One region of the Arthrobacter arnarulunnguaqae genome, then DNA from elsewhere that is predicted to be linked to it. Evidence: riboswitches for the same ligand, from Rfam matches in the RefSeq annotation. Region 1 holds a riboswitch; each other region holds the start of a gene.
The links. A riboswitch is a leader RNA that binds a small molecule or an ion and turns the genes downstream of it on or off. The one in region 1 is predicted to bind S-adenosylmethionine.

Region 1 (3,261 bases):
AGCGTACCGTGGAGCCGACTCTCGGCAAGTTCCTGGACGTCGTCCGCAACGATGGTGGAACCATCGACAACGTCGACATCTGGGGCCGCCGTCGTCTGGCCTACGAAATCCAGAAGAAGACCGAAGCGATCTACGCCGTCGTCAACTTCACCGCCACCCCGGCGACTTCCGCGGAACTTGACCGCCAGCTGTCTCTGAACGAGACCATCCTGCGCACCAAGATCACCCGTCCGGAAGAGCAGAAGGTCACCGCAGAGTAGTCTGCGTTTCCTTTACGTAGAGACCGACAACAGGAGGCACCATGGCAGGCGAGACCATCATCACGGTCATCGGTAATCTCACCAGTGACCCGGAGCTTCGTTTCACTCCGTCGGGTTCGGCGGTGGCGAACTTCACCATCGCTTCCACCCCGCGGACCTTCGACCGCCAGACCAACGAGTGGAAGGACGGCGAAACGCTGTTCCTCCGCGCATCGGTGTGGCGCGAAGCTGCCGAAAATGTCGCCGAGACGCTGACCAAGGGCATGCGAGTCGTCGCCCAGGGTCGGCTGAAGTCGCGTTCCTACGAAACCAAGGAAGGCGAAAAGCGCACGGTCACCGAGCTTGAGGTCGATGAAATCGGCCCCTCGCTGCGCTACGCCTCTGCCAAGGTCGCCCGCACCCAGCGCTCCGGCGGTGGCGGCGGCAACTCCGGCGGGTTCGGCGGCGGCAACGCCGGCAACTCGGGCGGATTCGGCGGCGGCAACTCCGGCGGCAACGCGGGCGGCAACTCCGGTGGAAACTGGAGCGCCCCGGCGGAAGACCCGTGGGCGTCCTCCTCGTCGTCCTCCGGCGGCGGCGGTGGTGGCTGGGGCAGCAACCCCGGCTCTGACGAACCGCCTTTCTAAACACCATATTCACCATCCCGCAGAACCTTTCTGCGGGCTCCACTAGATCAAAGGAGCTCCACGATGGCTAAGGCTGAACTCCGTAAGCCCAAACCAAAGTCCAACCCCCTGAAGGCCGCTGACGTCAAGGTCATCGACTACAAGGACGTCGCATTGCTGCGCAAGTTCATCTCCGACCGCGGAAAGATCCGTGCCCGTCGCGTGACCGGCGTCTCCGTCCAGGAGCAGCGCAAGATCGCCCAGGCCATCAAGAACGCGCGCGAAGTTGCCCTGCTGCCTTACTCCGGCGCTGGCCGCGGCTAAGGAAGGGATACCAACATGGCAAAGCTCATTCTGACCCACGAAGTCACCGGACTCGGTGCCGCAGGCGACATTGTCGAGGTGAAGAACGGTTACGCCCGTAACTACCTTCTTCCCCGCGGTTTCGCCCTGACCTGGACCAAGGGTGGCGAGAAGCAGGTCGAGTCCATCAAGGCCGGCCGTGCCGCCCGCGCCGTTGCCAACTTGGAAGACGCGCAGCAGCTTGCTGCTGCGCTGTCCGCCAAGCCGGTCAAGGTGACCGTCAAGGCCGGTGCTTCCGGCCGTCTGTTCGGAACCGTCAAGGCCGAGGACATCGCCAAGGCGGTCCAGGCCGCCGGTCTCGGTGCCATCGACAAGCGCAAGGTTGAAATGCCGGAGCACATCAAGTCGACCGGCAACTACCAGGCGACCGTGCGACTGCACGAGGACGTCTCCGCCACGCTCGACCTGCAGGTCGTCGCGGCAAAGTAGTCACGTACGCGGCGGGATCCGTCCCGTCCGAACGAGTGCTTGAACACGGAAGGGCCCCGCCTGTTGGCGGGGCCCTTCCGCGTCTCCTTGCGAAATGTTGCGTGGGTCTTTGACCCCGTCCCTCCGTCCGGCCTAGCGTTGTGGGTGAATCAAGAGCGCCAACGCGAAGCCCTGGCTCGTTGGACGGCAACCCTCTTTCGGTAGTGGGGTGCTCCAGGTGATGATTCGGCCGCCCGGATGCCCCGGAGCGGCAAGTGCCGAGCACGCGAAGGAACACCATGCCGCTGACAGGAAGACTCCAGCCGGACTCGCTACGCAACTCGTTCGCCCGCTTCCCCTCCGGGATCGCCGCTCTGTGCGCCACGGTGGACGGAAAGCCGCAGGGCATCGTCGCCTCGTCCTTCACCGTGGGCGTCTCGTTGGATCCACCGCTCGTCATGTTCGCCGTCCAAAAGACCTCCCGGACCTGGCCGATCGTGCGCGGCGCCGCGCGGATCGGCGTGTCCGTTCTGGGGGAACTCCACGAGGGTGTCTGCCGACAGATTGCTTCCCGCGACGGGGACCGTTTCGCGGGACTCAAGATCGAAACCACCGAGGAGGGTGCGCTCTTCCTGGACGACGCAGCCCTCTGGCTGGATTGCAGCGTGGAACAGGAAGTATCCGCCGGCGACCACGACGTGGTGATCCTGCGCGTACACGGGCACGAGTCCCACGGCGACGTAAACGAACCGCTGGTCTTCCACGGGTCCGAATTCCGCAAGCTGCAGGAATCCGCGCTCGTTTAAACCGCCGTGATAAGCCGTCCCGGCCGCGTTGGCGCGGTCAGGCGGAGCGCATGGAATTGACGACCTTCGTGGCCTCGCCCAGAGACGCGCCCGTGTCCCGGCGTACCTTGCGGATCGCCTCCACCGTCTTGCCCGCGCGGATCAGTTGCAGTGTCTCCAGATAGGCGGGATCCGGTGTCCCTCCGGGAGGGTGTTGCGCACTGGCCGCGCGGCTCGCGGCGTACGAAGCGCCCTGGCCGGTGCGGCCGGAGGAAGCCCTGGCGGCGGCCGTTGAGCGTTCCACGGTGGCCCGCCGGATCCTGTCGGCGCGCTCCGTCTCCTGCCGCTGCTGCTCCGCCGCCGCCGCGTTCAGGCGCGCAATGTAGTCGTCCTCCTCGTTGGTCTGGTTTCGTGGCCTGTTGGCGATGGAGGCCACCAGGAGCCAGACCAGGGCCCCGGCGACCAGAACCGTGATCAACAGCTCCGGAGGGCTCATTCCGAACATCGTGTGCTCCTTTGTGGCGGGCGGGCCGCTAGGTGGTTTGGGGTGCCGTGCCGCCGGCGTGGAGTTCGGCCATGACGTGACGGTATCCCGCGGCGGTTAGTTCCGCGAGGACGCGGAGGTCGACGTCGTCGAGCTTGTTGACGTAGAGGCAGGCGGCCCCGGTCCGGTGCTTGCCGAGTCGCGGCAGGAGCGCTGCGGCGTCGGAGCCGTACGTCAGTCCGTACAGCGAGAGCCCGGCGCCCCGGGGTGAGAATCCGACGGCGCACGCGTCGCCCTCGCGACCGGACGCGTAGCGGTAGTGGTAGGCGCCGAAGCCGGCCGGATCCCCGTGGCGC
Region 2 (3,261 bases), on a different contig from region 1:
CGCTACGATCGTTGGCATGGACAGCACCGGATCCCTTGCCGCCTCCGCGGCCGGCCGCCAAGCCGGCGCGCGGCCGCCGGCGTCCCGCCGCTGGATCGCGTTCGAGATCGCACTGGTCCTCGGATTGTCCCTCGGACAGTCCGCGGTCTACGCCGCGGTCAGCCTCCTGGACAAGTTGAGCCGGGCCCCGCTGGGCGGGCAGACGACCAGCATGAACAACCCGCTGAGCGAGCGTCCCCTCTTCGACCTGACTTACCAAATGTTGGACATCGTGTTCGCCCTGGTCCCCGTGGCGCTGGTTTTCTTCCTATTTGCCCAAGCGGGAACCAATGGGTTCCGGGCCATGGGTCTGGACTTCCGGAGGCCTTGGCGCGATCTGGGGTGGGGTTTCGGGCTGTTCGCCGTGATCGGCGCGGGAACGCTGGGCGTCTACGCCGCGGGCCGGGCTTTGGGGGCGACCACGGCCATCGTGCCGTCCGCCCTGGAACCCTACTGGTGGACCATACCGGTCCTGGTGCTGTCCGCGGTGCGCCACGGCCTCCTCGAGGAAACGGTGGCCGTCGGCTACCTCTTCGACAGGTTGCGCCGTCTGGCGTGGGGCCCGTGGGCCGTGGTGGTCGCCAGCGCGATCCTGCGCGGAAGCTACCACCTCTACCAGGGTTTCGGCCCGTTCGTGGGGAACTTCCTGATGGGGCTGGTCTTCGGGTGGTTGTACCTCAAGTACCGCCGGGTAATGCCCCTGGTCATCGCCCACGCGTTGCTCGATACGGCCGGGTTCGTCGGCTACGCGCTGATCGGACCGGCGATCGGGCTGGGCACCTAGCTCAAGCAGTTCACCTCGGTTAAGCGGCGCGGGCCGGACAGCGGATGTCCGGCCCGCACTTCGTGTCCCGCGGTCCTGTCCGCAAGGTCCCGTCCCGCTACAGCGTGATCGATCCCTTGGGGGTCTCGAAGGTCACGGACATGATGCCCGGCGTCCCGTTGGGCGCCTGCCACTCGACGTCCACTCCCTCCAGGGGGCTCTGCTCCGGCGTTCCCAGCCATTCGCGCACCCGCTCCCTGGAGCCGGCGATGCTGATCCGGGAGATCCGCCCCACCGGCTCCAGCGCGCGAGACGGGTGCAGGTTCTCGGTTCCGTCGTCCCAGCGCAACATGTAGGGCACCTGCGGGTCCGCGATGAGCCCCTTGATGCCGATCTGCTGCCACGTCAGTTCCTGGCCGTCCGGGAACTTCCGGTTCCCGGGAACCGAGGACCGGCCGAGCCGCTCCTCGAAGGGGGCCAGGTCGTCGACGGCGACGCACCAGCCCATCCATCCTCCGCCCATTTCCGACCGCGCACGCACGGCCTGGCCGAACGGAGCCTTGTCAGAGGCCGGGTGCGCGAGCACCTCGACGACCTCCAGGTATTGGTTGTTCAGCAACGGGAAAATGACATTCCGTGTGCCGAACCGGGGATGCACGCCGCCCTTGACGGACTCGATCCCCAGAGTGTCTTTGATGCGGTCGGCGGTGGCCGCCAACCCATCCTGTCCGCAAGCGTATGAAACGTGGTCCAACCTCATGTGCCCATGATGGCACTTTGTGAGGTGCGTCTCGACTTAGGTTGTCCTTACTTGAGCCGAAGGCTGTGTCAAACCCCGTCATATTCGCCGGGCGTCGCTTGCGGGGCGCGGCGGCATCCGCGAAACTGTTCTACAGGTCATGAGTGCCAGCGCGAAACCCCGGTTTGCTGGCCGGCAACCCTCCACTCGCGGTGGGGTGCCCCGGGTGAGGACCGGGCTCGGCGCCAAGCGTGGCGCGGGGCAAGCGCGGGTCGGTTCCGGGCGGCGTCACACTCCGTGTGGCAACTCCGTTTGGTGCGGCCCCTCAGACGAAAGAGGAGCACCACAATGTCCACCAACTGGTCCTTTGAGACGCGCCAGATCCACGCGGGACAAACACCCGACGCGGCAACCGGGGCGCGCGCCCTGCCGATCTACCAGACGACGTCGTTCGTCTTCCCGAGCGCGGAGAGCGCGGCGGCGCGGTTCGCGCTACAGGAACTCGCGCCCATCTACACGCGCATCGGCAATCCCACGGCCGAGGCCGTGGAAAACCGCATCGCCGACCTCGAGGGCGGCGTCGGCGCTCTCCTCCTGGCCTCCGGCCAGGCCGCCACGACCTTCGCGATCCTGAACGTCGCCGAGTCGGGCGACCACATCGTGGCCAGCCCGAGCCTCTACGGCGGGACGCAGAACCTGTTCAAGCACACGCTGCGTCGATTGGGCATCGAGACGACGTTCGTCGAGGATCCCGACAACCTCGAACACTGGCGCGCGGCGGTCCGGCCGAACACCAAGGCCTTCTTCGGCGAGGTGGTTTCGAATCCCCGTCAGGACGTGCTGGACATCGAGGGCCTCGCCGCCGCGGCCCACGAGGCCGGCGTCCCGCTCATCGTGGACAACACGCTGGCGACTCCGTACCTGATCCGCCCCATCGAATGGGGCGCGGACATCGTTGTGCACTCGGCCACCAAGTACCTCGGCGGGCACGGAACCGCGATCGCCGGTGTGATCGTGGACTCCGGCAACTTCGACTTCGCGCGGGACCCCGAGCGGTTCCCGACGTTCAACACGCCGGACGAGTCCTACAACGGGTTGGTGTTCGCCCGCGACCTCGGCGTCGGCGGCGCCCTCGGAGCCAACCTGGCCTACATCCTGAAGGCCCGCGTCCAACTGCTGCGGGACCTCGGTTCCGCGGCGGCCCCGCTGAACGCGTTCCTGATCGCCCAGGGCCTGGAAACGCTGAGCCTGCGTATGGAGCGCCACGTCTCCAACGCGCAGAAGGTCGCCGAATGGCTTCAGGCGCGGGAGTCCGTCCGCTCCGTGGCCTTCGCCGGCCTGCCGTCGAGCCCGTGGTTCGAACGGGGGCGCAAGTACGGACCGCGCGGCACCGGCGCGATCGTCGCGTTCGACCTGGAGGGCGGCGCGGAAGCGGGACAGGCCTTCGTCGACGGGCTGGAACTGCACTCCAACGTGGCCAACATCGGCGACGTCCGTTCGCTGGTCATCCACCCGGCGTCGACGACCCACGCGCAGTTGGGCGAGGCCGAGCGGGCCGCCGCCGGGGTCACTCCCGGGCTGGTGCGGTTGTCGGTCGGCTTGGAGCACGTCGATGACATCATCGCCGACCTGTTGGCCGGGTTCGACGCCGTCCGCCGGGCCGCGCCCTCGGACCTGCAGGCGGCCCGGTGACCCTCGACTTCAACGCGACGTCGGAGCG
Region 3 (3,261 bases), on a different contig from region 1:
GCGGGCCCGCCACTTGGGGGACGGCGGGGCCGCGGTGATCCTGTTGGCCCTTGGGGGAGGCCGTTTGGATCTATTAAGAGACTAGACCCCAAGTGACGGATCTTGTCAAGACTTGTTGGAGTGTTGACGAAATTGAAATCTAGCCGGGTGCGGATCGCTGTGCTCGAGATCCCCATTGCCGACCTTCCCCTCTACAACCCGGACTTCGACGCCGACTTCCCGGTGGCCGGTAAGGAGCTCAAGGCAGCGATTGAGGGCTCGGGCGGAATCCTCATCGTGTCCCCCGAGTACAACCGGTCCATCCCCGGCGCGCTGAAGAACGCGATCGACTGGGGTTCCCGCCCGTGGGGCAGCAACTCTTTCGCGCAAGCCCACCGGTATCATCGGTGCATCGCCGGGCGGGATCGGCACGGCCGTGATGCAGTCGTCGATGCGCAGCGTCCTGAGCTTCCTCGACGCGCCGCAGCTCAACGCGCCGGAGGCCTACATCACCTTCAAGCCGGAGGTCTTCGGGGACGACGATCCCGGCTCCCGCTAGTAGCCCCGAGCGTCGGCGCTGGCGCAGGCGCCGGCGCGCACCGGCGTCGTACGCTGTGAGTCCACCTACCGAAGGAGCACCAGCATGCACGAAGCCGCATCCCGCCTGATCTTTGGATGCATGGGCCTGGGCGGGGGTTGGGGCGCCGGACCGCTCGAGGCAGCCGACGTGTTCGAGGCGCACCGCGCCGTCGACGCCGCGCTGGAGGCCGGCATCACGGTGTTCGACCACGCTGACATCTACCGCAACGGCAAGTCGGAGGAGGTGTTCGGCCGCGTCCTGGCCGAACGCCCCGAGCTTCGCGACCAACTCCACCTGCAGACCAAGTGCGGGATAGTGCTGGGCACGCCGGACACTCCCGGCCGCTACGACGCGTCCGCCGGGACCATCGCGGCCCGGGTCGAGGACAGCCTGCGGCGCCTCGGCACGGACCGCGTGGACACGCTGCTCGTCCACCGGCCGGACCCGCTGGCCACGCCGGCGGAAATCGCCGGCGCCTACGCCGACCTCAAGGCCGCCGGGAAGGTGTTGCGGTTGGGCGTCTCGAACATGTCCGCCGAGCAGATGGGCGCGCTGCAGTCCGCCCTCGACGAGCCGCTGGCCGTCAACCAGTTGGAGATGAGCCTGCACCGGCTCGGCTGGTTGGAGGCGGGCGTCCTCGTCAACCACGCCGAGGGCGCGGACGTCTGTTTCCCGCACGGTGCGCTCGAATACTGCGCGGCCAACGGCGTCGAGCTCCAGGCCTGGGGTCCGCTGGCGCAGGGTCGCTACAGCGGACGGCCGGCCGACGGCGCCGGGACGGAACCTGCGGACGCGGCCGCTTCCCGCATGGTCGCCGCCCTGGCGCAACGCCTGGATTGCGCGCCGGAGTCCGTCGTGCTGGGCTGGCTGATGCGCCACCCCGCGAACATCCGTCCCGTCGTCGGCACGTCGAACCCCGGACGCATCGCGGCCTGCGCCGACGCCGAACGTGTCGCCGAGGCCATGGCCTCCGACGACTGGTACGCCCTCTGGACCGCGGCCCGCGGACGCCCGCTGCCGTAGCCCCTTGCCCTATCCGGCTGGGTTCGCGGCCACCTCGATCTCCACCGGCGTCGGGTTGGCGAACAGGTCCAGCACCGGGCAGCGTTCGTCGACGGTCCGCCGCAGTTCGTCGTAGCGCTCCTGCGATTCCGGTCCGGTGATGACTACGCGCAGGCGAACCGCGGAAAAGCCCGGCCGGACCGTTGCATCGGCGCCGAAGAGACCCCGCACGTCGAGGTCTCCCTCGGCGTCGATCGTGATGTCGTCGACCCGGATGCCGAGCTGGTGGGCGTACAGCCTGTAGACCACCACCTGGCAGGATGCCAAGGCGCCGAGCGCGTATTCCACCGGGCTCGCCGCCGCGTTGTCGCCGGCCAGCCCGGCAGGCTCGTCGACGGTGAACTCATGTCCTCCGGTCGTGATGCGCGTGGCCACCGAGCCCTCGCCGGCCCCCCGTGCGCCATACGTCAGGCGGGCGTTCGCGGCGTCGGCGGCGATTTTGCCGGACCAGAAGGCTCCGGCGTCGTCGAGCCGCGCGGCGCGAACCTCGTTCAGGTCCTGCAGGGAAGTCTGGGTCATGATCGATCCTTGGTGTCGTGGCGCATGCCAGGCACGTCGCCATACTTACGCCGCCCAAGCCGGGCCGGCGTCGAATCCTCACCTGGGGCACCCCGCTACAGCGGGAGGGTTGCCGTCCAACCGGCCAGGGCCCGTGGTTGGAACTCTTGATTCTCCGACGAGTCTGACGGGGGATGGCGGGGTGGTTCAAGGGTTTCGTCACGAACCGCAACGCGCCGAAACATGTCGACGCGGGCGGCTGCGGCGGCCCTCGCCTAAGCGGCCGTGCCGGAGCATAATGGGAGCCTTCAGTCGGCTCCGGCAGTTGCCCAGGTGCCCGGACGCATTCATCTCCGAGGAGTGGCACAAAAATGGCGACGACGCTCAACCCGTACCTCGGCTTCAAGGACAACGCCCGCGACGCGCTGGAGTTCTACCACGGCGTCTTCGGCGGCGAACTCGTGCTGAACACATTCGGCGACTTCCAGGCCAGTGAGGAACCGGCCGAAAAGGAAAAGATCATGCACGGCCAGGTGACGGGAGCCAACGGGCTGACACTCATGGGTTCGGACACGCCCAACGCCATGGAGTACAACACCCCGAAGGGGTTTTCCGTGTCCCTGAGCGGCGGCGACGAGGCGGAATTGCGCGGTTACTGGGACAAGCTTGTTGACGGCGGAACCATCATCGAGCCCCTCGCGGTGGCGCCGTGGGGCGACAGCTTCGGGATGTGCACGGACCGGTTCGGGATCGGCTGGATGGTCAACATCGCAGGCCGGCGGGGCTGACGCCCGCGGTCTGCAGCGGAGCTGGACGACGCCGTCGCCGTGCCCGGGCTGGGACGTCCACGACGTCCTGGCGCAGAGCGGACCGCCGTCGTGCCGTTGCCTTTGTGCCGCCTGCCGGAACGGTCCCGTGGCCAGAGGGTCGCGCGTCCCTAGGCTTGTCAGGGAGGGGAACCCTGCGCGTGCGCGGGGCCGCCCCACCCAGGCCGCGGGTCCGCGAGGACCTCTGCGCGACGACGAGCAACAGGAGTGCGCCATGACCACAGTTCAGATTCCCGACTACACCACGGACAAGTTCTTCGGCCTCGAGGACAAGTGGCTCGAGACCGCTCCCGGCGAGGTCACCCACTACCACGA

Region 2: linked by a shared signal. The riboswitch ahead of ACHAAJ_RS00295 (bifunctional o-acetylhomoserine/o-acetylserine sulfhydrylase) and the one ahead of ACHAAJ_RS10225 (flavin reductase family protein) in region 1 are both predicted to bind S-adenosylmethionine.
Region 3: linked by a shared signal. The riboswitch ahead of ACHAAJ_RS14490 (OsmC family protein) and the one ahead of ACHAAJ_RS10225 (flavin reductase family protein) in region 1 are both predicted to bind S-adenosylmethionine.

The regions. Positions count from the first base shown of each region.
Region 1 is NZ_JBIMER010000009.1:79,461-82,721, forward strand. Features, by position in the region: gene rpsF (30S ribosomal protein S6) at 1-260, shown strand, start outside; gene ACHAAJ_RS10210 (single-stranded DNA-binding protein) at 302-886, shown strand; gene rpsR (30S ribosomal protein S18) at 950-1,189, shown strand; gene rplI (50S ribosomal protein L9) at 1,205-1,657, shown strand; SAM riboswitch class IV at 1,805-1,920, shown strand; gene ACHAAJ_RS10225 (flavin reductase family protein) at 1,936-2,442, shown strand; gene ACHAAJ_RS10230 (hypothetical protein) at 2,480-2,926, opposite strand; partial or broken gene ACHAAJ_RS10235 (DUF1801 domain-containing protein) at 2,955-3,242, opposite strand.
Region 2 is NZ_JBIMER010000001.1:75,454-78,714, forward strand. Features, by position in the region: gene ACHAAJ_RS00285 (CPBP family intramembrane glutamic endopeptidase) at 17-823, shown strand; gene ACHAAJ_RS00290 (VOC family protein) at 921-1,562, opposite strand; SAM riboswitch class IV at 1,698-1,815, shown strand; gene ACHAAJ_RS00295 (bifunctional o-acetylhomoserine/o-acetylserine sulfhydrylase) at 1,890-3,233, shown strand.
Region 3 is NZ_JBIMER010000023.1:21,621-24,881, forward strand. Features, by position in the region: partial or broken gene ACHAAJ_RS14475 (NADPH-dependent FMN reductase) at 160-384, shown strand; gene ACHAAJ_RS14480 (hypothetical protein) at 416-538, shown strand; gene ACHAAJ_RS14485 (aldo/keto reductase) at 623-1,582, shown strand; gene ACHAAJ_RS14490 (OsmC family protein) at 1,592-2,140, opposite strand; SAM riboswitch class IV at 2,177-2,292, opposite strand; gene ACHAAJ_RS14495 (VOC family protein) at 2,491-2,907, shown strand; gene ACHAAJ_RS14500 (alpha/beta fold hydrolase) at 3,161-3,261, shown strand, end outside.